Regions from separate parts of the Novosphingobium sp. genome, predicted to be linked through region 1. Evidence: predicted binding sites of a transcription regulator. Region 1 holds the regulator's gene; each other region holds the start of a gene.

Region 1 (6,852 bases):
CGCGGGCATCCTCGGTCAGCAGGCTTTCGGCCTTGGCGTCGAGGGGCAGCGGGCGCTGGGCGAAGAGGAAACCGGCGCCCTGCGCCAGCTCGTTCAGATCCTTGGCGCGCACCTTGAGCACCGGCATGGCGCGGGTGAGCAGATCCATGTCCACCGTCTCGGCGGTCACCTTCGGGGCGACCAGCGCGGCGAGGCGCGCGTCGTCAGCCTCACGGATGTAATGGCCGTTGAGGTTCTCCAGCTTCTTCATGTCGAAGCGCGAGGCACCCTTGTTGACGTTGACGATGTCGAACCACGCGATGGCCTGCTCACGGCTGATGATTTCCTCATCGCCATGGCCCCAGCCCAGACGCAGCAGATAGTTGAACACGGCTTCCGGCAGCAGACCCATCTCGTCGCGATAGGCGTCCACGCCCAGCGCACCATGACGCTTCGACAGCTTGGCGCCGTCCGAGCCGTGGATCAGCGGGATATGGGCGTAGACCGGGTCTTCCCAGCCGCCCTCGATTGTCTGCATCGCGCGGATGATGACCAACTGGCGGAAGGCGTTGTTCAGGTGGTCGTCGCCGCGGATCACATGGGTCACGCCCATGTCATGGTCGTCCACCACCACGGCCAGCATATAGGTCGGCGTGCCGTCCGAGCGCAGGATAACGAAATCGTCCAGCTCGGCATTGGCGACGGTGACGTCGCCCTGCACGCGGTCGGAGATGGTCACCTCGCCGTCGCGGGGAGCCTTGACACGCACCACATAGGACTTGCCCTCGGGCCACTGGTCCGGCGAGGCATCGCGCCATTCGGAGACGACGCGGAAAGGACGCTTCTCGGCAGCGGCAGCCTCGCGGCGGGCGGCCAGCTCTTCCTGCGTCAGATAGCAGCGATAGGCATGGCCCGAATCGAGCAGCCGCGCGGCAACCTGCGCATGACGATCGGAACGCGCGAACTGGAAGACGGGGGCCTCATCGCCGCCCAGGCCCAGCCAGTTCAGACCATCGAAGATCGCCTCGATCGCGGGCTCGGTCGAGCGGGCGCGGTCGGTATCCTCGATGCGCAAGAGGTATTTTCCCCCATTGGCACGCGCGTAAAGCCAGTTGAAAAGGGCCGTGCGCGCCCCGCCGATATGCAGATAGCCGGTGGGAGAGGGCGCGAAACGGGTGACAACAGGGCGCGCGATGATCTGGCCATCCGTGGCCGAGCCATCACCGTTCACGCCAACACTTGCCATTCACTCATCCTTCCTGTCACTCTACCCCCCTATGGCCAGCCGCTCGGGCATCACCATCGGGCTACGTTCTGGCGCCCCGCGCTTATGGCGCGATGCGGGCGCTGCATTGCAACACGGCCATAGGACCAGCGGCGCGATCTTGTCCAGCACTGCCTTGCGGCTTGAACACTTTCTGAACGAGGCCGGACCGGACCGCCTTCCATGGCTGGCCGTGGGGTTGGGCGGAGGCATAGGCCTGTGGTTCGTGCTTGCCAATGCCTGGCTTTGGTATGGTGTGCTGGCCTTTGGTATAGGGGGGGGCAGGGCTTGCGGCGCTGTTGCAGGGGGTTTCGCTGGGCCATCTGCGTGCCGCCCTGATGAGCATGGGGCTGGCCGTGGCGGCGGGGTGCGGCCTGATCTGGGCGAAATCCGCCATGGTCGGTACGCCTGCCATCGTCCAGCCGATGACCCCGCGCATCACCGCCCGCGTGATGGACCGCTATGCCCAGCCCGCCGAGCACCGCCTGCGCCTTGAACTGGCCTTTGCCGAGCCGGGCAGCGGGCGGCCCATTCTGGCGCGACTCTCCATGCCTGAAGGGCGCGACCAGCCGGGGCTGACCGAAGGCGCCGTGGTGCAACTGCGAGCAAGGCTGATGCCGCCCGCCGCGCCCATGCTGCCCGGCGGCTATGACGCGGCCCGCGCGGCATGGTTCGATGGTGTGGCCGCCACCGGGACAGTACTCGGTCCGGTGAAAGTGATATCGCCCGCGCCCGGCGACTCATGGCTGGCCCGCATGCGCCATGCGCTGGCCGATCACGTGCGTTCGCGCGTGGCCGGACCGGCGGGAGGCATCGCGGCCGCCTTTGCCAGCGGAGACCGGGGCGGCATCCCGGCCTCCGACGAGCAGGCGATGCGCGATTCGGGGCTGACTCACCTGCTGTCGGTGAGCGGGCTGCATGTCAGCGCGGTGATCGCCGGAGTTTATGTGCTGGCGATCCGGCTGCTGGCGCTGCTTCCGTGGCTGGCCTTGAGGGTGCGCCTGCCGCTGCTGGCCAGCGCTTTTGGCGGGGCGGCAGGGATTTTCTACACGCTGCTGACGGGGGCTCAGGTGCCCACGGTGCGGTCGGTGCTGGGGGCCTTGCTGGTGCTGGCGGCGCTGGCGCTGGGGCGGCAGCCTTTCACGGTGCGCTTGCTGGCGGTGGCGGCGATCTGCACCATGCTGCTGTGGCCCGAGGCGGTGATCGGCCCCAGCTTCCAGATGAGCTTCGGTTCGGTGCTGGCGCTGGTGGTGCTGCATGATTGCGCGCCGGTCCGCGCCTTTCTGGCCCCGCGTGAGGAGGGCTGGTGGCAGCGCTTGGCGCGCCATCTGGCGATGATCCTGCTGGCGGGCATGGTGATTGATCTGGCGCTGATGCCGGTGGCGCTGTTCTATTTCCACCGTGCCGGGGTCTATGGCTCGATGGCCAATCTGGTGGCTATTCCGCTGACCACCTTTGTGTCGATGCCCGCGATTGCTTTGGGGCTGGCGCTGGATCTGGTGGGGGCGGGGGCGCCTGCGTGGTGGGTTTGCGGGCAATCGCTGGACCTGCTGCTGGCCATCGCGCGCTGGACGGCGGAGCGGCCCGCCTCGGTGACGGTGATGCCCGCGATGGACGCATGGCGCTATGGGCTGTTTGTCGGCGGCATGCTGTGGCTGGCGCTGTGGCATGGGCGGGTGAGGCTGTGGGGGCTGGTGCCTGCGCTGGTGGCGATTGTCTCGCTGACATGGCTGCAGCCGCCCGATGTGCTGATCTCCGGTGATGGCAGGAACGTCGGCATCACCGGCATTGCGGGCCGCGCGCTGGTGATCCTGCGCGATGGGCAAGGTGGCCGCACTGGCGAGGCGATGCTGGAGTCCGCAGGGCTGTCAGGCCCGGTGACGCCGCTGGCGACATGGCAGGGCGCGCGTTGTTCGGAAGGCTTTTGTGCTCTCGATCTCGACCGGGGCGGGCGGCGCTGGCGTCTGCTGATTGCGCGCGGCAAGGGAGACGCGGAGCCCGTGCCATGGGAGCAGGCCTGCGCTCAGGCCGATATCGTTGTCGCGCCGGAGAAGCTCTATGGCGCGTGCCGCCCCAGATTGATCAAGGCCGATCGCGCCGCGTTGCTGCGGAGTGGCGGACTGGCACTGGATCTGGAGCATTTAAGCGTGACCACCGTGGCCCAATCGATGGGCGCCCATCCATGGTGGCGCGCGCCGCATCGTCTGCCGCGCGAGGAGGAGAACAGCCCCTGAGCGTGGGTTTGGCAGGAGTGGTCTGAGGTTGGGCTCCGCCTTATGGGAGCATGCTCCCGATGAAGCGCGGTTCGCATCAAGAGCCGATCCGAGGCCAGATCAAAACCGATCTCCTCCCAGCCCCGATCAAACCATGTCCAGGGTTGGAAAAGCCTCTCCCAACCCTGCCCATCAATGATAGCGGCGCAGCAGTCCGGCCAGCTTGCCCTGCACCTGCACCTCGCCGGGGCGGTAATATTGCGGCTGATAGGTCGCATTGGCGGGATCGAGGCGGATCATCCCGCCATCGCGGCGCAGATACTTCAGCGTCGCTTCCTCGCCGCGCACCAGCGCCACCACGATTTCGCCATCGCGGGCGATTTCGGTGCGGCGGATCAGCGCCAGATCGCCGTCGAAAATGCCGGCCTCGACCATCGAATCGCCAGACACCTCAAGCGCATAATGGTCGCCCGCGCCCAGCAGGGCAGCAGGCACCGGCAAGGTCGATTGCCCTTCCAGCGCCTCGATCGGCACACCGGCGGCGATACGGCCGTGCAGCGGGATCTCGATCACGTCATTGGCGGGGCGGGGCGCCGCCACCGGTGCCGGAGACAGTGCGGCGGGGCGGGCCAGCGGCGCAGCGGGGGCGGGGGTGGCACGCGGGGCAGCCGCAGCAACGCCGCGCTGGCCACCGGTCACATCCTCAGGCTGGCGCAGCACTTCGAGCGCGCGGGCGCGGTTGGGCAGGCGGCGGATAAAGCCACGTTCCTCCAGCGCGGAAATCAGCCGATGAACGCCCGATTTCGACTTGAGGTCGAGCGCTTCCTTCATTTCCTCGAAAGAGGGGGACACGCCATCTTCCTCCAGCCGGACCTGGATAAAGCGGAGCAATTCGTGCTGCTTGCGGGTGAGCATGCGGATGTCCTTCCTGCCGTTCCGTTCTCGAACGAACAAGGAACATTTATGCAACAATTTTTCAGCCGTCAAGCGAGGGAATGCGTGTCCAGCAGATAAATTCCCACAATTGCGCCCGTTTCGGCGGCTTCGGCATTGATCGGGCGGTCGATCAGGCAATTGCTCGCCGCCATCGCCGCCAGAGCGCTGCTGTCGCGCATGGGGTTGGGGGTGACCTCTTCGCCATCCCAGGCCCCGCGCAGAAACTCCTGCCGCTTGCCGCCTGCGGGCACGGGGGCTGTCAGCCGGGCGCTGACCTTGCGGGGCAGAACATCGCTCGCGCCCATCATCGCGCGCAGCATCGGCAGCAGGAAAAGCTGCCCGCAGACCAGCCCCGAGACCGGATTGCCCGGCAGGCCCAGCACATGGAGCCCGCCGCGCTGCGCATGCATCAAGGGTTTGCCTGGGCGCATCGCCACGCGCCAGAAAGCGAGCTGCGCGCCCCATGCTTCCAGGGCCGGGCGGATCAGGTCGTGATCCCCCACCGAAGCGCCGCCCGAGGTGACGATGAGATCGGCCTCGCCAGCGGCGTCCAGAGCGGCGACCAGTGCGGAAAGATCGTCTCGCACAGGACCGATGCGCGTCACCTCGGCGCCCAGAGCGCCGACCATCGCGGCCAGCATCGCGCCATTGCTGGCGGGGATCTGATGCGGCAGCACGCGCGCGCCGGGCGGCACCAACTCGTCGCCGCTGTCGATGATGGTGACGCGGGGCAGGCGGCGCACGGCCACGCTGCCATGACCGCCCGAGATGGCCAGCGCGATCTGCGCCGGGCCGAGGCGGGTTCCGGCGGGCAGCAAGGGCGCGCCCTGCGAGAAATCCAGCCCCGCGCGACGGATATGGCGACCGGGAGGATTGGGCGCATCGCCGGTCAGGATCAGGTGGTCGCCATTGCGGGTCACATCTTCCTGAAGCACCATGGCGTCGGCGCTCTGGGGCATCAGGGCGCCGGTGGCGATGCGGATTGCCTCACCGGGCTGGACGGGGTGAGGCCATGGGTGGCCCGCCGCGCTTTCGCCGGCCACGCGCCATGGGCCGGGCAGATCCTCGGCACGCAGAGCGTAGCCGTCCATCGCGGAGAGATCGGCGGCGGGCTGGGTACGCTGCGCCGTCAGAGGTTCCGCCAGCCAGCGCCCGGCAGCCTGTTCGATGGGCAGGGTTTCAATCGGCAGCGGCGTGATGGTGGCCAGCAGCTTTTGCTGCGCCTCGGCCAATGGGAGGGGCGGCATCAGGCCTGCCTGCCCGGCGCGTACCATGAGCCCGATTTGCCGCCGTGTTTCTCGATCAGGCGGATGCCGGTGATTCCCATCGCCTTGTCCACGGCCTTGGCCATGTCATAGACCGTCAGCAGGGCGACCGAGACGGCGGTCAGCGCCTCCATCTCTACGCCGGTCTTGCCCGTCAGGCTGGCGCTGGCGGTGCAGCGCAAGGCGTCATCTTCAAAGGCGAAGTCCACGCTGACGGCATCCAAAGGCAGCGGATGGCACAGCGGGATCAGATCGCCGACCTTCTTGGCGGCCATGATCCCGGCGATGCGGGCGGCGGCCAGCACATCGCCTTTGGGGATCGCGCCGTCGCGGATCGCCTCCAGCGCTTCCGGGCCCATCAGGATGCGGCCTTCCGCGATGGCGAGGCGTCTGGTTTCCGCCTTGCCGCCCACATCGACCATGCGGGCATGGCCCTGAGCGTCGAGATGGGTGAGATCGGCCATGGTCAGGCGCCGGTCAGCAGTTGGCGGGTGGCGGCCTCGACATCGCTCTGACGCATCAGGCTCTCGCCGACCAGGAAGGTGCGGGCGTTGCAGGCCGAGAGGCGGACCAGATCGGCATGGCTGTTGATGCCGCTCTCGGCCACGAGCAGCGTGCCTTCGGGCGCCAGCGGGGCGAGGCGCTCGGTGGTGGCGATGTCGGTCTTGAAGCGCTTGAGGTCACGGTTGTTCACGCCGATCAGGCGCGAGGTGAGGCGCGCGGCGCGCTCCATCTCGGCCTCATTGTGGACTTCGACCAGCACATCCATGCCGCGTTCCAGCGCGGCGGCCTCGATCTCGGCCATCTGGGCGTCTTCCAGCGCGGCGACGATGATGAGGATGGCATCGGCGCCGATGGAGCGCGCCTCGGCCACCTGCCAGGGGTCGATCATGAAATCCTTGCGGATCACCGGCAGGGTGCAGGCGGCGCGGGCGGCGATCAGGAAATCCTCATGGCCCTGGAAATAGGGCGCGTCGGTCAGGATCGAGAGGCAGGCCGCGCCCCCGGCCTGATAGGCGCGGGCATGGGCGGGCGGATCGAAATCAGCACGGATCCGGCCCTTGGAGGGGCTGGCCTTCTTGATCTCCGCGATCAGCGCGAAGCCATCGGCGGCCTTGGCGCGCAGGGCGGCTTCGAAACCGCGCGGAGCGGTCTGCAGCGCGGCGCGGGCATCAAGGTCCGACAGGCTGGCCAG
Region 2 (6,852 bases), 2.0 Mb from region 1:
TGTATGAGCGTCAGGCCGGAGCGGGCTCGGAAAGCCGCGTGGTGATGGCGCAGGGCATGTGGCCGACCTTCCCCGAACTGTCGGGCAGCAAGGGCGTCCGCGTCGCCGCCAAGGACTGGCCGACTGCCGCGCCCGTGACTCAGGTTGCGGACAGGAACTGAGCGCGTGGCCATTGACGAGACGCGGGTCTTCAAGCCGATCAACATCGCTCTGCTGACCATGTCCGACACGCGCACGGCGGAGAATGACACCTCCGGCGATATCCTTGCCGAGCGGATCACCAGCAAGGGCCACAAGCTGGCCTCCCGCGCGATCCTGCGCGAGGATGCGATCCTGCTGGCAGGCACGCTGGCGGATCTGGTGCGCGATCCCGACGTGGATTGCGTGATCTCCACCGGCGGGACAGGCCTGACCGGGCGCGACGTGACTCCCGAGGCGCTGGCCCATGTGATCGCCACCTTCGCGGGGCGCGAGATCCCCGGCTTCGGCGAGCTGTTCCGCTGGATCAGCTACACCACCATCGGCACCTCCACCGTGCAGTCGCGCGCCATGGCCGTGGTGGCGGAGGGGACCTATATCTTCGCCCTGCCCGGATCGAACGGCGCGGTGAAGGACGGCTGGGACCGTATCCTCGACGAGCAGTTGGACAGTCGGAACCGGCCCTGCAACTTTATCGAGCTGATGCCTCGGTTGAAGGAAGTTTGAAGAAGGTTTGAAAGGTAGAATGCGAGGGTGTTACACCCTCGCGCTCCCGTTAATGTCTGCGTTGCGCATCGGGTTCGCCCTTGCGCTTATTTGCCGCGCCGCAGGCTTGAAAGATTACAGCATAACATTCACTGCCTGCGGCGCCTTGCTTTGTGCAGGTGGAGAGCTTGGGCGCCCGGCTTCGGCGCCACTGCCCTTGCGTCGGAAGACGTTATGGGAGCGCGAGGGCCCGGAGCATGTCTCTTGAGACATGCGACCCACAAAGACTCCCCCCTCGCATCTTCTCCTTACCCCCTTTGATCGAAAAGCCTTTCCGCCTCTTCCTGGCTGATCTGAACCCTGAACAGATCCCCCAGCACCTCCCGCCACGCAGCGGCAGAAGCAACCTCACTGACGTCCCCCTGCCCGGAGTGGTGCACACTCAACCGCCGCCCATTGAGCGAGGCAAAACCATCCGGCAACACGATGGACACCAGACAGCCACTGGTGAACCGCGTCCCCGCGCGGGTGAAAGTCCAGTGGTTGGACAGCTCCAGATCAACCGGCACGACCTCGGCCAGAGAGAAGCTGTATTGCGGCTGGAAAGCGTCGTGGGCCTGCGCCCTGCCGTCGGTGGCGCTGGCGGGTCCGGCACGCTCCAGCAGCCATTCGCCGGTGGCCGCGCCCTCGGCGCCGACGCGGCGCAGGCGGTGCAGCGCACCATCGGGCGTGGCGGCCTGAGCGCCGTCGGACAGCGGCAACGGTGGCACATAGGCGCCGCCGAAACCGGCATCAGCAATCCATGGCGCGCCCGCGATGGTGGTCAGACGCAGCGTGTGGGTCTGGGGCGGGGTGGTCGCGGGCTCGCCGGGCCAGTCGCTGCCCAGCCAGACGCGGCCGAGCAGAGGCCGGTTGGCGAAACCCAGTTCGGCCAGCATGGCACCGAAAAGGGCATTGTGTTCGAAGCAATAGCCGCCGCGCTGACGGCTGATCAGCTTGTCGGCGATGCTGTCGAGATCGATGCGGATGGGGTGGCTCAGCATCACGTCGAGATTCGCAAAGCCGATCGACAGGCGATGCGCGCGCTGCAGGGCATCGAGACCGGCAACATCGAGGTCAGGCGTTTTGCCGAGGCCGAGGCGGGCGAGATAGCTCTTGAGAATTGCCTCATTTTGCATGGAAACGCCGCCTTTCCGCCCTGACCCAAGCATGGATCTATCCGATCCGGATGCGTTTCTGTCAATCGTGGCCCTGGGCTGACCTTGACATTTGTTCTCATTTTGTTCACATTGAGTCCATGGCCGTTTCTCCTCCCGCTCCGCGTGGACGTGGCGCCGTTTCGGGCGCAACCAGCACACGCTTTGCCCTGCCCCAGCGCGAGGTGGACCGCGACTGGCTGGACGAGCGCGCCGCGCTGGAGGAAGAGGTTCCGCGCCTGGCCACCACGGTCACAGAAGAGGCGGCGCGAACGATCCTCTCGTTCAACAAGTCGCCCGATATCGGCTTTGACCGGTCGGTGAATGTGTTTCGGGGGTGTGAGCATGGCTGCATCTATTGTTACGCGCGGCCCACCCATGCCTATCTCGACCTTTCACCGGGACTGGATTTCGAGACAAAGCTTTTCGTCAAACCGCAGGCCGCCAAGCTGCTGCGCCGCACGCTGGCCGCGCGCGGATACAGCCCCGCCCCCATCGCCATGGGCACCAACACCGATCCCTATCAGCCCATCGAGAGCCGCTATCGCCTGACCCGCCAGATTCTGGAGCTGTGCCTTGAGGTGCGCCACCCCGTCACCATCACCACCAAATCCGACCGCGTGCTAGCCGATCTGGATGTGCTGCGCGAACTGGCCGCGCGCCAACTGACCGCTGTGGCAATCTCGGTCACCAGCCTCGACGCCGCGCTCTCCCGCAAGCTGGAGCCGCGCGCCGCCACGCCGATGAAGCGGCTGGCAGCACTCGGCGCGCTGGTCGAGGCGGGGGTGCCGGCCTATGTCAACGTCTCGCCCATCATCCCCGCCATCACCGAGGACTGGATCGAGCGTATCCTCGAGCAGGCCGCAGAGCGCGGCGCGCACGGCGCAAGCTGGATCATGCTGCGCCTGCCTCACGAGGTCGCCCCGCTGTTCCGCGAGTGGCTGGACACGCATTTTCCGGAGCGCGCGGCCAAGGTGATGTCGATCCTCAACCAGATCCGGGGCGGGCGGGATAATGATCCGAACTTTCACACGCGCATGAAGCCGCAAGGCGTGTGGGCGGATCTGACCCGCGCGCGGTTTCGCAAGGCGGTGGCGCGGCTGGGGTTGCAGCGGGGGCGCGTGGTGCTGGATTGCTCGCAGTTCGTGGCGCCGGAAAGGGATGGGCAGATGAGGTTGTTTTGAAAGCAAGATTTGAAGGTTGAAGAGAAGATGCGAGGGCCATCGCCCTCGCGCTCCCTTTAATGTCTTCGTTGCGCATCCGGTTCGGCCAAGGCGCTTCGGTCGCTGCGCCGCAGGCTTTAAATTTCATAGACCAGCTTGTTATGCTGCGAGTTTCTGCCTGCGGCGCCTTGATTTACCCAGGTAGAGAGTTCTGGCACTCGGTCGCGGAACCACTGCCCTATCGTCGGAAGACGTCATGGGAGCGCGAGGGCCCGGAGCATGTCTCTTGAGACATGCGACCAACTAGGAATCCCCCCTCGCATCTTCTCCCTTCAAATCTTCTTCAAGCCACCAACCGCAACTGCGCCCTACCCCGCTGAGGCGCAAACGACAGAACCGTCACGCCCTCGATCGCCGCAATCACCTCGACCAGATCGCCATCCAGCGCAAAATCCTGACCCAGTCGCAACTGCGGCGGCACCGGATCGCCGGTTTTCAGCGTCGCGACCACCTCGCCCTTGGCGCTGGCGCCGGAGCCTTCACCAGCCCCCACGCGCGGCAGAATGGTGGCCAGTTGCACAAAGGCCTCGGGCTGGGACACCTCGATGCGCAGCATCATGCGCGCGGCATTGCGCACTTCGGACAAAGGCTGGCCGCCGCGGATGGTGACGCGGGGCGGCTCTTCCGGGCTGGGGCTGTCGAGTTCGACCGTCAGCAGGATGCAGGTGCTTTCCTTGGCCCAGTTCAGGAAAGGCTCGACCAGCGTTTCCTCGAAACAGGAGGCGGAGAACTGGCCGGAGGAGTCGGAGAACTCCGCCATGATAAAATCCTTGCCGCGCTTGGTTTTGCGCTTCTGGACGCTTTCGACCATGCAGGCCATCACCGCATTGGCCCGCCCGCCCGGAGGGGCGCCCTGCGACATCAGTGCGCCATAGGAACGCGCGCCATTGGCCGAGGCGATGGCGTGCCATTGCGCCACGGGGTGAGCCGCGAAATAGAAGCCGAAGTTCTCGCGCTCCTTGCCCATCTGATCCATCCGGCTCCAGGCGGGGGTTTCGGTGAGGCGCAGCGCGGCGGTGTCCCCATCGCTGCCGAACAACCCGCCCTGCCCGCTGGTGCGGGTGCGCTCGGCCTCATCGGCGCAGGCCAGCAGCATGTCGGCATTGGCCATGACCTTGGCGCGGTTGGGCTCCAGCATGTCAAAGGCCCCGCTGCTGGCGAGGCCTTCCAACGCGCGTCGGTTCAAAGACCCGTAAGGCACGCGGGTGAACAGGTCTTCTAGGTCCTTGAACAACCCGTTGGCCTCGCGCTCGGCCACCACCTGCTCCATGGCCTTTTCGCCCACGTTGCGGATGCCCGCCAGCGCGTAGCGCACCGCATAGCCGTCGCTGGTTTCCTCGACGGTGAATTCGGCCTCGGAGTGGTTCATGCAGGGCCCGGCGATGGCGAAGCCGTTGCGGCGCATATCGTCCACGAAAATCGCCAGCTTTTCAGATTGATGCATATCGAAGCACATGGCGGCAGCGTAGAATTCGTGGGGGTAATGCGCCTTGAACCACGCCGTCTGATACGCCAGCAAAGCGTAGGCGGCGGCGTGCGATTTGTTGAAGCCATAGCCCGCGAATTTGTCGATCAAGTCGAACAGCTCGTTGGCCTTGGCCGCCGGAATGTCTGAATTGACCTTGCAGCCTTCCACGAAGCGCAGGCGCTGGGCGTCCATTTCCGCCTGCACCTTCTTGCCCATCGCGCGGCGCAGCAAATCTGCGTCGCCCAGCGAGTAGCCGGCAAGGATCTGCGCGGCCTGCATCACCTGTTCCTGATAGACGAAGATGCCATAGGTTTCGGCGAGAATGACGCTCAGCTTGTCATGCGGATATTCGATGCTCTCCAGCCCGTTCTTGCGGCGGCCGAAGAGCGGAATGTTGTCCATCGGCCCCGGACGGTACAGTGACACCAGAGCGATAATATCACCGAAATTGGTGGGCTTCACCGCCGCCAGCGTGCGCCGCATGCCTTCGGATTCGAGCTGGAACACGCCGACCGTGTCGCCCCGCTGCAGCAGCGTGTAGACATCTGCATCGTCCCAGGCCAGCGCGCCCAGATCGATGCTGATCCCGCGCTTGCCGAGCAAATCCACCGCCTTGCGCAGCACGGACAGCGTTTTCAGGCCCAGAAAGTCGAATTTGATCAGGCCCGTGTCCTCGACATATTTCATGTCGAACTGGGTCACCGGCATGTCGGAGCGCGGATCGCGGTACAGCGGCACCAGTTGCGCCAGCGGCCTGTCGCCGATCACCACGCCCGCCGCGTGAGTGGACGAGTTGCGCGGCATGCCCTCAAGCTGCATCGCCAGATCGATCAGGCGCTTCACCTCGGGGTCATTGGTGTATTCACGGTGCAGTTCGGGCACGCCATTCAGAGCGCGCTCCAGCGACCACGGATCGGTGGGATGGTTGGGCACCATCTTGGTCAGGCGGTCGACCTGGCCATAGCTCATCTGCAAAATACGGCCCGTATCGCGCAGCACGGCGCGGGCCTTCAGCTTACCGAAGGTGATGATCTGCGCCACATGATCCGCGCCATATTTGGCCTGCACATAGCGGATCACCTCGCCGCGACGGGTTTCGCAGAAGTCGATGTCGAAGTCGGGCATCGAGACGCGTTCCGGGTTCAGGAAGCGTTCGAACAGCAGGCCGAGTTTCAGCGGATCGAGATCGGTGATGGTCAGCGCCCAGGCCACCAGCGAACCGGCGCCCGAACCACGCCCCGGCCCCACCGGAATGTCGTTCTGCTTACCCCACTGGATAAAGTCGGCCACAATCAGGAAGTAGCCGGCAAAGCCCATGCGGTTGATGATGCCCGTCTCGAAATCGAGGCGGTCGGCATATTCGAAGAAGTCTTCGGTGACGCCCAGCGGGCGCAGGGCCTCATAGGCGGCGACGCGCTCCTCGCCCTGTTTGGCCAAGGCCGCATCGAGCGTCGGTTCGTCTACGCCGGGCCAGTAAGGCGCCAGACGCTTGGCCAGACCGGCGCGCGACAGATCGACCATCATCCGCGCCTCGCCTTCCTTGTCGCCCGCGAGGCTCGGCAGCAGGGGTTTGCGCTTGGGCGGCACATAGGCGCAGCGCTGCGCCACCACCAGCGAGTTGGCCACAGCCTCGGGCAGATCGGCGAAGGCGTGTTCCATCACGGGGGCGGGCTTGACCCAGGCCTCCTTGCTGGAACGCGGGCGGTCCACCGCATCGACATGGGTGGAGTTGGCGATGCAGAGCATGGAATCATGCGCGGCAAAGCCGCCCGGCTCGGCGAAATGCGCGGGGTTGGTGGCGATCAGCGGCAGATCGCGGGCATAGGCCAGATCGACCACCGCATCCTCGGCGCCATCCTCGGCCTCATTCCCGCGCCGCGCGATCTCGACGTAGAGCCGCTCGGGGAAATAGGTTTCAAGCGTGGAGAGGTAACGCTCCGCCGCGCCCTGCTGGCCTTCCGCGATCAGGCGGGTGACGGCGCCGTCGCCTGCCCCGGTCAGGCAGATCAGGCCATCGGTGTGGCCCTCCATCGCGGCGAGCGGCACATGTGGCTCATACTCCAGCGGGCGCTCCAGATGCGCCTGGCTGACCAGATGGCACAGGTTCAGCCACCCGGCCTCGTTCTGCGCCAGCAGCACCAGCCAGTCGAGCGTGGGCGCGGCAGGGCCAAAGGCGCCGGAGACATTGCTCCCCTCGGGCCGGGCGATCGCCAGCGCCGTGCCGACGATCGGCTGAATGCCCGCGTCCTTGCAGGCGCTGGAAAAGGCAGGCGCTGCGTAA
Region 3 (6,852 bases), 670 kb from region 1:
AGCACATCATTCGTAATGATGGGGCCAGGTGTTCGAGTCACCTAAGCGGCACCAGGGCTTCTCCGCGTTTCACGATAAAACGCCGCAATGGCCTCACGTTGAAACCTCCCCCATCCCATGGCAGACATCGCGCGGTTGAACGCGATCAGGATAAAGCCATGAGTGATGATGCATCCCCCTCTGCCCGCATCGATGCCAAACTGGCCAGCCTCGGCGACTGGCGGGGCGAGACATTGTTGCGCATGCGGGCCCTGATCCATCAGGCCGATCCCGGTGTCGAGGAAACCGTGAAATGGGCAAAGCCTTCCAATCCGGCGGGCGTGCCGATTTGGGAGCATGCCGGCATCCTCTGCACGGGCGAGGTCTATAAGGCCTATGTGAAGCTCACCTTTGCCCAGGGCGCCGCGCTGGCTGATCCGACCGGGCTGTTCAACGCCAGTCTGGATGGCGGCACGCGCCGGGCGATCGATCTGCGTGAAGGGGATGAGGTCGATGCGCAGGCCTTCGTGGCGCTGGTCGAGGAGGCAGTGGCCTTCAATCTGGCAAAGAAAGCACCTGGCAAGGGCTGACCGCCGAAAGGCTCAATTCGCCCAGTCGAGGCATGAATGTGACCGGTGGTCTTGAACCAGGCCCTCTCCAGGCATAAATTCGAAGAACAGGGGCGATCAGAGGAGTTACTCCCATGAGCATCCAGGAATGGGCCATTCGCAACAGCCAGCGCGCTTGGCAGCGCGAAACCGGCACGATGTCCATGCTGAAGGGCGAGGCCGAGCGTCAGCGGACAGAACACCTGCCTTCACGCGTGCTGATGGGGCGGGATATGGAGCAAGTCAGCGAATAAGGTGACCTGACTGGCCGGGCGCGCCGTCCAAAGTCCCGACGTGCCCGGCTGCTCATGATGGCTGATACGTTCAATCATGATGCGAGGCCTGCGCAGTTTTCCTGAAAAAAAACTGTGCGCCGGGATTATATTGCTCTGGATTTGTCCTGCGCCGTAGCTTGGCTATGCGGAAGGACAAGCCCCTTTCTTCCTCCGAAAACCGAAAACGATGCAGCTTTCGCAAGAAGGAACGCGTTGATTCTATCTTGCCGCCGCGTGGGTCGGGCGGCGGGTGAGGGCCCTTTTGTCTCCGATTCTCTCGCCTGACAGGCTTTCCGACCGGCGTAATGTGCAATTTCTGGGGTCATGATGGCGTGATCACCAGCAAAATCAGGGATTCTGTGCGATTGGGGGGATGACGAGCCCGATTCTGGGCGCTAATCCCGTTGCGGAATTTCAACCGTCCAAGGAGACGATGCATGAACAACAGTGATCTCGCCGACAAGCTGGCTGCCGACCATGGCACCACCAAGGCTGATGCCCGCAAGCTGGTCGATGCGGTTTTCGCCGCCATCGCCGACGCGGCCGCTGCCGGTGAGGAAATCAGCCTGAACGGCTTCGGCAAGTTCAAGGTCAAGGAAACCGCCGAGCGCGAAGGCCGCAACCCCGCCACGGGCGCTGCCATGACCATCGCGGCTGCCAAGAAGCTGACCTTCACGCCTGCCAAGGCGGTCAAGGACAAGCTGAACGGCTGACCCATGCGACGCCCCGCCTGTTACAGGGCGGGGCGTCCATGCCCGGAAATATCCGGGTACGAGAATTGGAACATAGAGTGAACATTTTGATGGACAGGCCGACCGCCCCAAGGCATTTTGGGGGCTGAAGGCGCCTCGAGTCCGGGCGTTTCGGACAGGTGCCATGTCGTCGCTGATCGCTTCCTCGAAATCTCTGTCTCTGGCCGACAAGCTGGCCATCCTGGCTGACGCGGCCAAATATGATGCTTCCTGCGCCTCATCGGGCGGCAAGAAGCGGACCTCTCGTGACGATAAAGGCGGGAAGGGGCTGGGCTCCAACCCTGGTGGCATGGGTATCTGCCATGCCTATGCGCCGGATGGGCGCTGCATCAGTCTGCTGAAAATCCTGCTGACCAACAGTTGCGTCTTCGACTGCCACTACTGCATCAACCGCGCCTCCTCCAATGTGCGCCGCGCCCGCTTCACGGCGGCGGAGGTGGTGACGCTGACGCTGGATTTCTATCGCCGCAACTATATCGAGGGGCTGTTCCTCTCCTCGGGCATCATCCATTCGCCCGATTACACGATGGAGCAGATCCTCGAAGTGGCGCGCTCCCTGCGCGAGGACCATGATTTCCGCGGCTATATCCATTTGAAAACCATCCCCGATGCCGACCCCGCTCTGGTGGAGGCTGCGGGCCGCCATGCCGACCGCGTCTCGATCAATGTCGAGCTGCCGACCGTCAGCGGGCTGCGCCGCCTGGCGCCGGACAAGTCACAGCAGCGCATCGAGGGCGCGATGGGCACGATGCGCCGCGCGATCACCGATGGCCATGATGCGCGCAGCCGCTATCGCTCGGCGCCCTCTTTCGCGCCTGCCGGGCAATCGACGCAGATGATCGTCGGCGCCGATGCCGCCACCGATCGCGATATCGTGGCGCGGGCCGCGACGCTTTATGATCGCTTCGATTTGCGCCGGGTCTATTATTCGGCCTTCAGCCCGATCCCCGACGCCAGCACGGTGCTGCCGCTGCGCCGCCCGCCTTTGATGCGCGAGCATCGGCTGTATCAATCCGACTGGCTGCTGCGCTATTATGGCTTTTCGCCGCAGGAGGTGGGCGCCGCCGCCGATCCCGCGACGGGGATGCTGCCGCTCGACATCGATCCCAAGCTGGCCTGGGCGCTGCGCTTTCGTGACAGCTTTCCGGTCGATCTCAACCGCGCTCCGCGTGAACTGCTGCTGCGCATTCCGGGGCTGGGGGTAAGGGCGGTCGATGCCATTCTGGCGGCGCGGCGGTTGCGGCGTCTCACGCTGGAGGATGTGGCGCGGATGACCGTCTCCATCCGCAAGCTTCGTCCCTTTATCGTCACCGCCGACTGGCGTCCGCTGGCGCTGGCGGATCGCGCCGATCTGCGCACGCTGTTGGCGCCCAAACCGGCCCAGCTTGAGCTGTTCGCGGCCTGATGCACCGCATCTGCCTCGATGCGCCCGACGATGTCGAAGGCTGGCGAGACCATGCCCGCCGACTGGCCCAGGCGGGCATCCCGGCGGAGGCGGTGGTGTGGCAAGTGGGCGATGCACCGGGCGATTTGTTTGGCGGGGAAGGGGCGGTTCTGCCACCTGCCGATCCCGCCGCCCAGCTGACCGTGCCCAAAAGCTTCGTTACGCTGGCCGGGCAGGCTTTGCTGCACAGCGATCCGCAGCGTTTCGCGCTGCTCTATGCCCTGCTGCTGCGGGTGCTGCAAACGCCCGCCGTGCTCGATGACCGCGCCGATCCGCTGCTGCGCCGGGTGGAGGGCATGGCCAGCGCGGTGCGGCGCGACCTTCACAAGATGCACGCCTTTCTGCGCTTCCGGGAACTGCGCGAAGGAGACGAGCCCCGCTTCGTCGCCTGGTACGAGCCTGAGCACCATATCCTGCGCACCAATGCCGGTTTCTTCGTCGATCGCTTCACCAACATGCGCTGGTCGATCCTGACGCCGCAAGGCACGCTGCACTGGAACGGCGAGGTGCTGAGCGAAGGCCCGCCTGCCCGGCGCGGCGATGCTCCATCTGACGACCCGGTCGAGGCCGTGTGGAAGACCTATTACAGTTCGATCTTCAATCCCGCGCGGCTGATGACGCGGGCGATGCTGAAGGAAATGCCGCGCAAATATTGGAAGAACATGCCCGAGACCGCACTGGTGCCGGGGCTGATCGCCGATGCAAGGCGGCGCGAGCTGGCGATGATCGAGCAGGCCCCTGCCGCGCCGCGTGTCAGCCGCCATGCGACGCCTCAGGACCGCGCGGCGGCACTGGCGCTGCTGCGCGAGGAGGCGGCCGGCTGCAGGCGCTGCGGCCTGTGCGGCCCGGCCACCCAGACTGTCTTCGGCGAGGGGCCGGAGGATGCCGCGATCATGGTGGTCGGTGAACAGCCCGGCGATCAGGAGGATCTGGCGGGGCGGCCCTTCATCGGCCCGGCGGGGGCGCTGTTTGATCGGGCTCTGGCGGCGGCGGGGGTGCCGCGCGACAGGCTTTACGTCACTAATGCGGTCAAGCATTTCAAATTCGAGCAGCGCGGCAAGCACCGCCTGCACGCCCGCCCGAATGTGGGAGAGATCGACGCCTGCCGCTGGTGGATCGATCAGGAGCGCGCGATCCTGCGCCCGCGTCTGGTGATCGCCATGGGCAAGACCGCGTTGCGCTCGCTGACCGGGCGGGACATTCCCATTGGGCACGAGGGCGGGCAGGATCTGATGCTGGCCGATGGCACGCCCTGTCATATCACGCTGCATCCCAGCCATCTGCTCCGCCTGCCATCGCGGGATCAGGCGGAGCAGGGCTTTGCGCGCTATGTCGAGGATCTGCGCGCGGCGGGGCGTCTGCTTGCTACTTCAGCGGCAGAAACAGATCGGTGATCGCCTCGACCTCGGGCACATCAGGGAAGAACTTCACACGCTGGGCATAGAGCGGCACGTCGCGCAACTCCTCGCCGCTGGCAGGCAGCCATGTGCCATAGAGGAATTCCGCCGCCGGGCGCAGATCGTCGCTGTTGCCCAGCACGCGCAGCACGGCGCAGCGTCCGCCGGGGATCACGCTCGCCTCGGCTCCGGCCTCTGCGTCCTGCTGAGTCAGAGCACGGCGGATCGCGGTGGCCAGATCGATGCGATAATTTTCCGGGCTGCTGACCTCGGGATCGGTGTGGAAGATGGTGTAGGTGGCATGCGTCGCCGCGCGCAGGCCCGTCGCCTTGCGCCAGGCGATAAAGCGGCGGATCGTCTCGCCCAGCAGCGGGGGATCGCCGCGATGGGTCATCAGGGCGACGGGTTCATCCTGCATGTCGCGCAGGGTTACGTCGTCGATGGAAAAGCGCTGGGTCATCAGTCTGCTCCTTGCCTGAGCCAGCGGCGCCAGTGCTGTGGCCCATGCCGACCAGTCAGGGTTCTCGCGAAACGCCTGCGGAGCCTGCCCGATGCGTTGGCGAAAGGCGCGGGCAAAGCTGTCGGGCGCCTCGTAACCGGCATCGAGGCCGATGTCGGTGACCGTCTCGCCGCGATAGGCCAGTTGCCAAGAGGCGCGCTTCATCCGCACCTGTTGCACATAGCGGTGCAGCGATATCCCGAAGAGTGCGCTGAACTGCCGGTGGAAATGGTGCTTCGAAAAGGCCGCGACCTGGCTGAGCGCCTCAAGCCCCAGATCGCCGTCGAGATGACGGTCGATATGATCGAGCACGCGCTGCATGCGGCGATGGTAGTGCCCGGTTTCGTCTGAAGGCGGCATGGTGACGGTTCCTGCGCGATGGTTCCTGCTGGTGGCCCGCTGTTGATGCCGCGATCGTCCAGAGCGTGCTCGACCGATCTTGCGCTTTACGCCCGCACCCCCGGCATGATCCAGCGCAGCGCCCGCCAGCCCACCAGCAGCGAGGCCACCCCCGCCGCCGCCGCCACGCCCAGCGCCCAGCGCGGGCCCGCATGGTCGGCGACAAAGCCCACCACCGGCGCGCCCAGCGGCGTGCCGCCCAGCGCGATGCCGACGCGCAGCGCCATCACTCGTCCGCGCATCGCCGGTTCGGTGGAGAGCTGCATCAGGCTGTTGGTGGCATTGGTGAAGGTCAGCGAGGCGATGCCCGTCACCAGCAGTGCCGCGCCAAAGGCCCAATAGGTCGGCGCCAGCGCGGCCAGCGTACAGCCCAGCGCGAAAAGCGCGCTGCTGGCGATGAGCATGACAAAGCGCGGACGTTCCTGCTGCGCGTTGAACAGCGCGCCCGCCACCGTGCCCACCGCCATCATCGAGGAGAGCAGGCCATAGGCGCGCGCATCGGCATGAAACTCGCCCACCGCCATGGTCGAGATGAAGATCGGGAAGTTCAGCCCGAAAGTGCCGATCAGGAACAGCATCGAGAGGATCGCGATCAGATCGGGCCGGGCACGGACATAGCGTAGCCCTTCAACAAAGCCGCCCTGGCCCCTCCGGGAGCGCGGGGGCGCAAGCAGCTCGTCCTTGTCCATCGCCAGCATGGCCAGCAGCACCGCGAAGAAGGAGATGCCGTTGATGATAAAGGACCAGCCGGTGCCCGCCGCCGCGATGATCAGCCCCGCCACCGCCGGGCCGATCATGCGCGCGCTGTTGAAGCTGGTGGCGTTGAGCGCCACCGCATTGGGCAGGTCCGCATCGCCCACCAGTTGGCCCACGAAGGTCTGGCGGGTCGGCGCATCGAAGGCCGAGGCGCAGCCGAAGATGAAGGCGAAGACATAGACCTGCCACAGGCTGACCATGCCGGTCAGCGTCAGCACGCCAAGGCCCAGGGCCAGCGCGCCCATGATGGCCTGCGTGATCATCAACAGCTTGCGCTGGTCGAACCGGTCCGCGGCCACGCCTGTCCATGGCAGCAGCAGCATCTGCGGGCCGAACTGCAGTGCCATGACGATGCCCACCGCAGCAGCGCTGTGATGCGTCAGCATGGTCAGCACCAGCCAGTCCTGCGCGGTGCGCTGCACCCATGTGCCGATGTTCGAGACAAAGGCGCCCATCGTCCACAGCCGGTAATTGCCGTTGCGCAAGGAGCGGAACAGCCCGCTGGAGGGGGGCGCCAGAGCGCTCATGATTCCACGATCCGGCGCAGCAGGGCATTCGCCTGAGCCAGAACCTGCTGCTCTTCCGGGGAGAGGCGGGTGGCGATGATGCCCTCCAGCCAGTCCTGCCGTGCCTCGCGCCGAGCGTTGAGCTGTTCGCGATAGAGGTCGGTGAGGGAGAGCAAGGTCTGGCGCCCGTCGCTGGGGTCAGGCCTGCCCTGAATGACCCCGGCGCTGTCGAGCGCC

What was found. Region 1 encodes LexA, which represses DNA repair genes until DNA is damaged. Its sites were predicted from a motif close to GTTCCNCNCTTGTTCT; they were not measured.
Region 2: a site for LexA is predicted at 1,956-1,971, ahead of ABDW49_RS04750 (PA0069 family radical SAM protein). Genes of this name have one in related genera too.
Region 3: a site for LexA is predicted at 1,643-1,658, ahead of ABDW49_RS16590 (putative DNA modification/repair radical SAM protein). Genes of this name have one in related genera too.

What each region holds. Positions count from the first base shown of each region.
Region 1 covers NZ_JBCNLP010000001.1:2,962,466-2,969,317, reverse strand. Annotated here, with positions in the region: gene gltX (glutamate--tRNA ligase) at 1-1,225, opposite strand, end outside; gene ABDW49_RS13740 (ComEC/Rec2 family competence protein) at 1,543-3,477, shown strand; gene lexA (transcriptional repressor LexA) at 3,649-4,371, opposite strand; gene glp (gephyrin-like molybdotransferase Glp) at 4,440-5,639, opposite strand; gene moaC (cyclic pyranopterin monophosphate synthase MoaC) at 5,639-6,121, opposite strand; gene trpC (indole-3-glycerol phosphate synthase TrpC) at 6,124-6,852, opposite strand, start outside.
Region 2 covers NZ_JBCNLP010000001.1:995,677-1,002,528, reverse strand. Annotated here, with positions in the region: gene ABDW49_RS04765 (lytic transglycosylase domain-containing protein) at 1-161, shown strand, start outside; gene ABDW49_RS04760 (molybdenum cofactor synthesis domain-containing protein) at 166-705, shown strand; gene ABDW49_RS04755 (arylamine N-acetyltransferase) at 993-1,862, opposite strand; gene ABDW49_RS04750 (PA0069 family radical SAM protein) at 1,982-3,064, shown strand; gene dnaE (DNA polymerase III subunit alpha) at 3,387-6,852, opposite strand, start outside.
Region 3 covers NZ_JBCNLP010000001.1:3,631,121-3,637,972, reverse strand. Annotated here, with positions in the region: tRNA gene ABDW49_RS16610 (tRNA-Thr) at 1-54, shown strand, start outside; gene ABDW49_RS16605 (DUF1801 domain-containing protein) at 159-569, shown strand; gene ABDW49_RS16600 (hypothetical protein) at 683-841, shown strand; gene ABDW49_RS16595 (HU family DNA-binding protein) at 1,300-1,575, shown strand; gene ABDW49_RS16590 (putative DNA modification/repair radical SAM protein) at 1,739-3,019, shown strand; gene ABDW49_RS16585 (UdgX family uracil-DNA binding protein) at 3,019-4,452, shown strand; gene ABDW49_RS16580 (AraC family transcriptional regulator) at 4,424-5,314, opposite strand; gene ABDW49_RS16575 (MFS transporter) at 5,401-6,636, opposite strand; gene ABDW49_RS16570 (MarR family transcriptional regulator) at 6,633-6,852, opposite strand, start outside.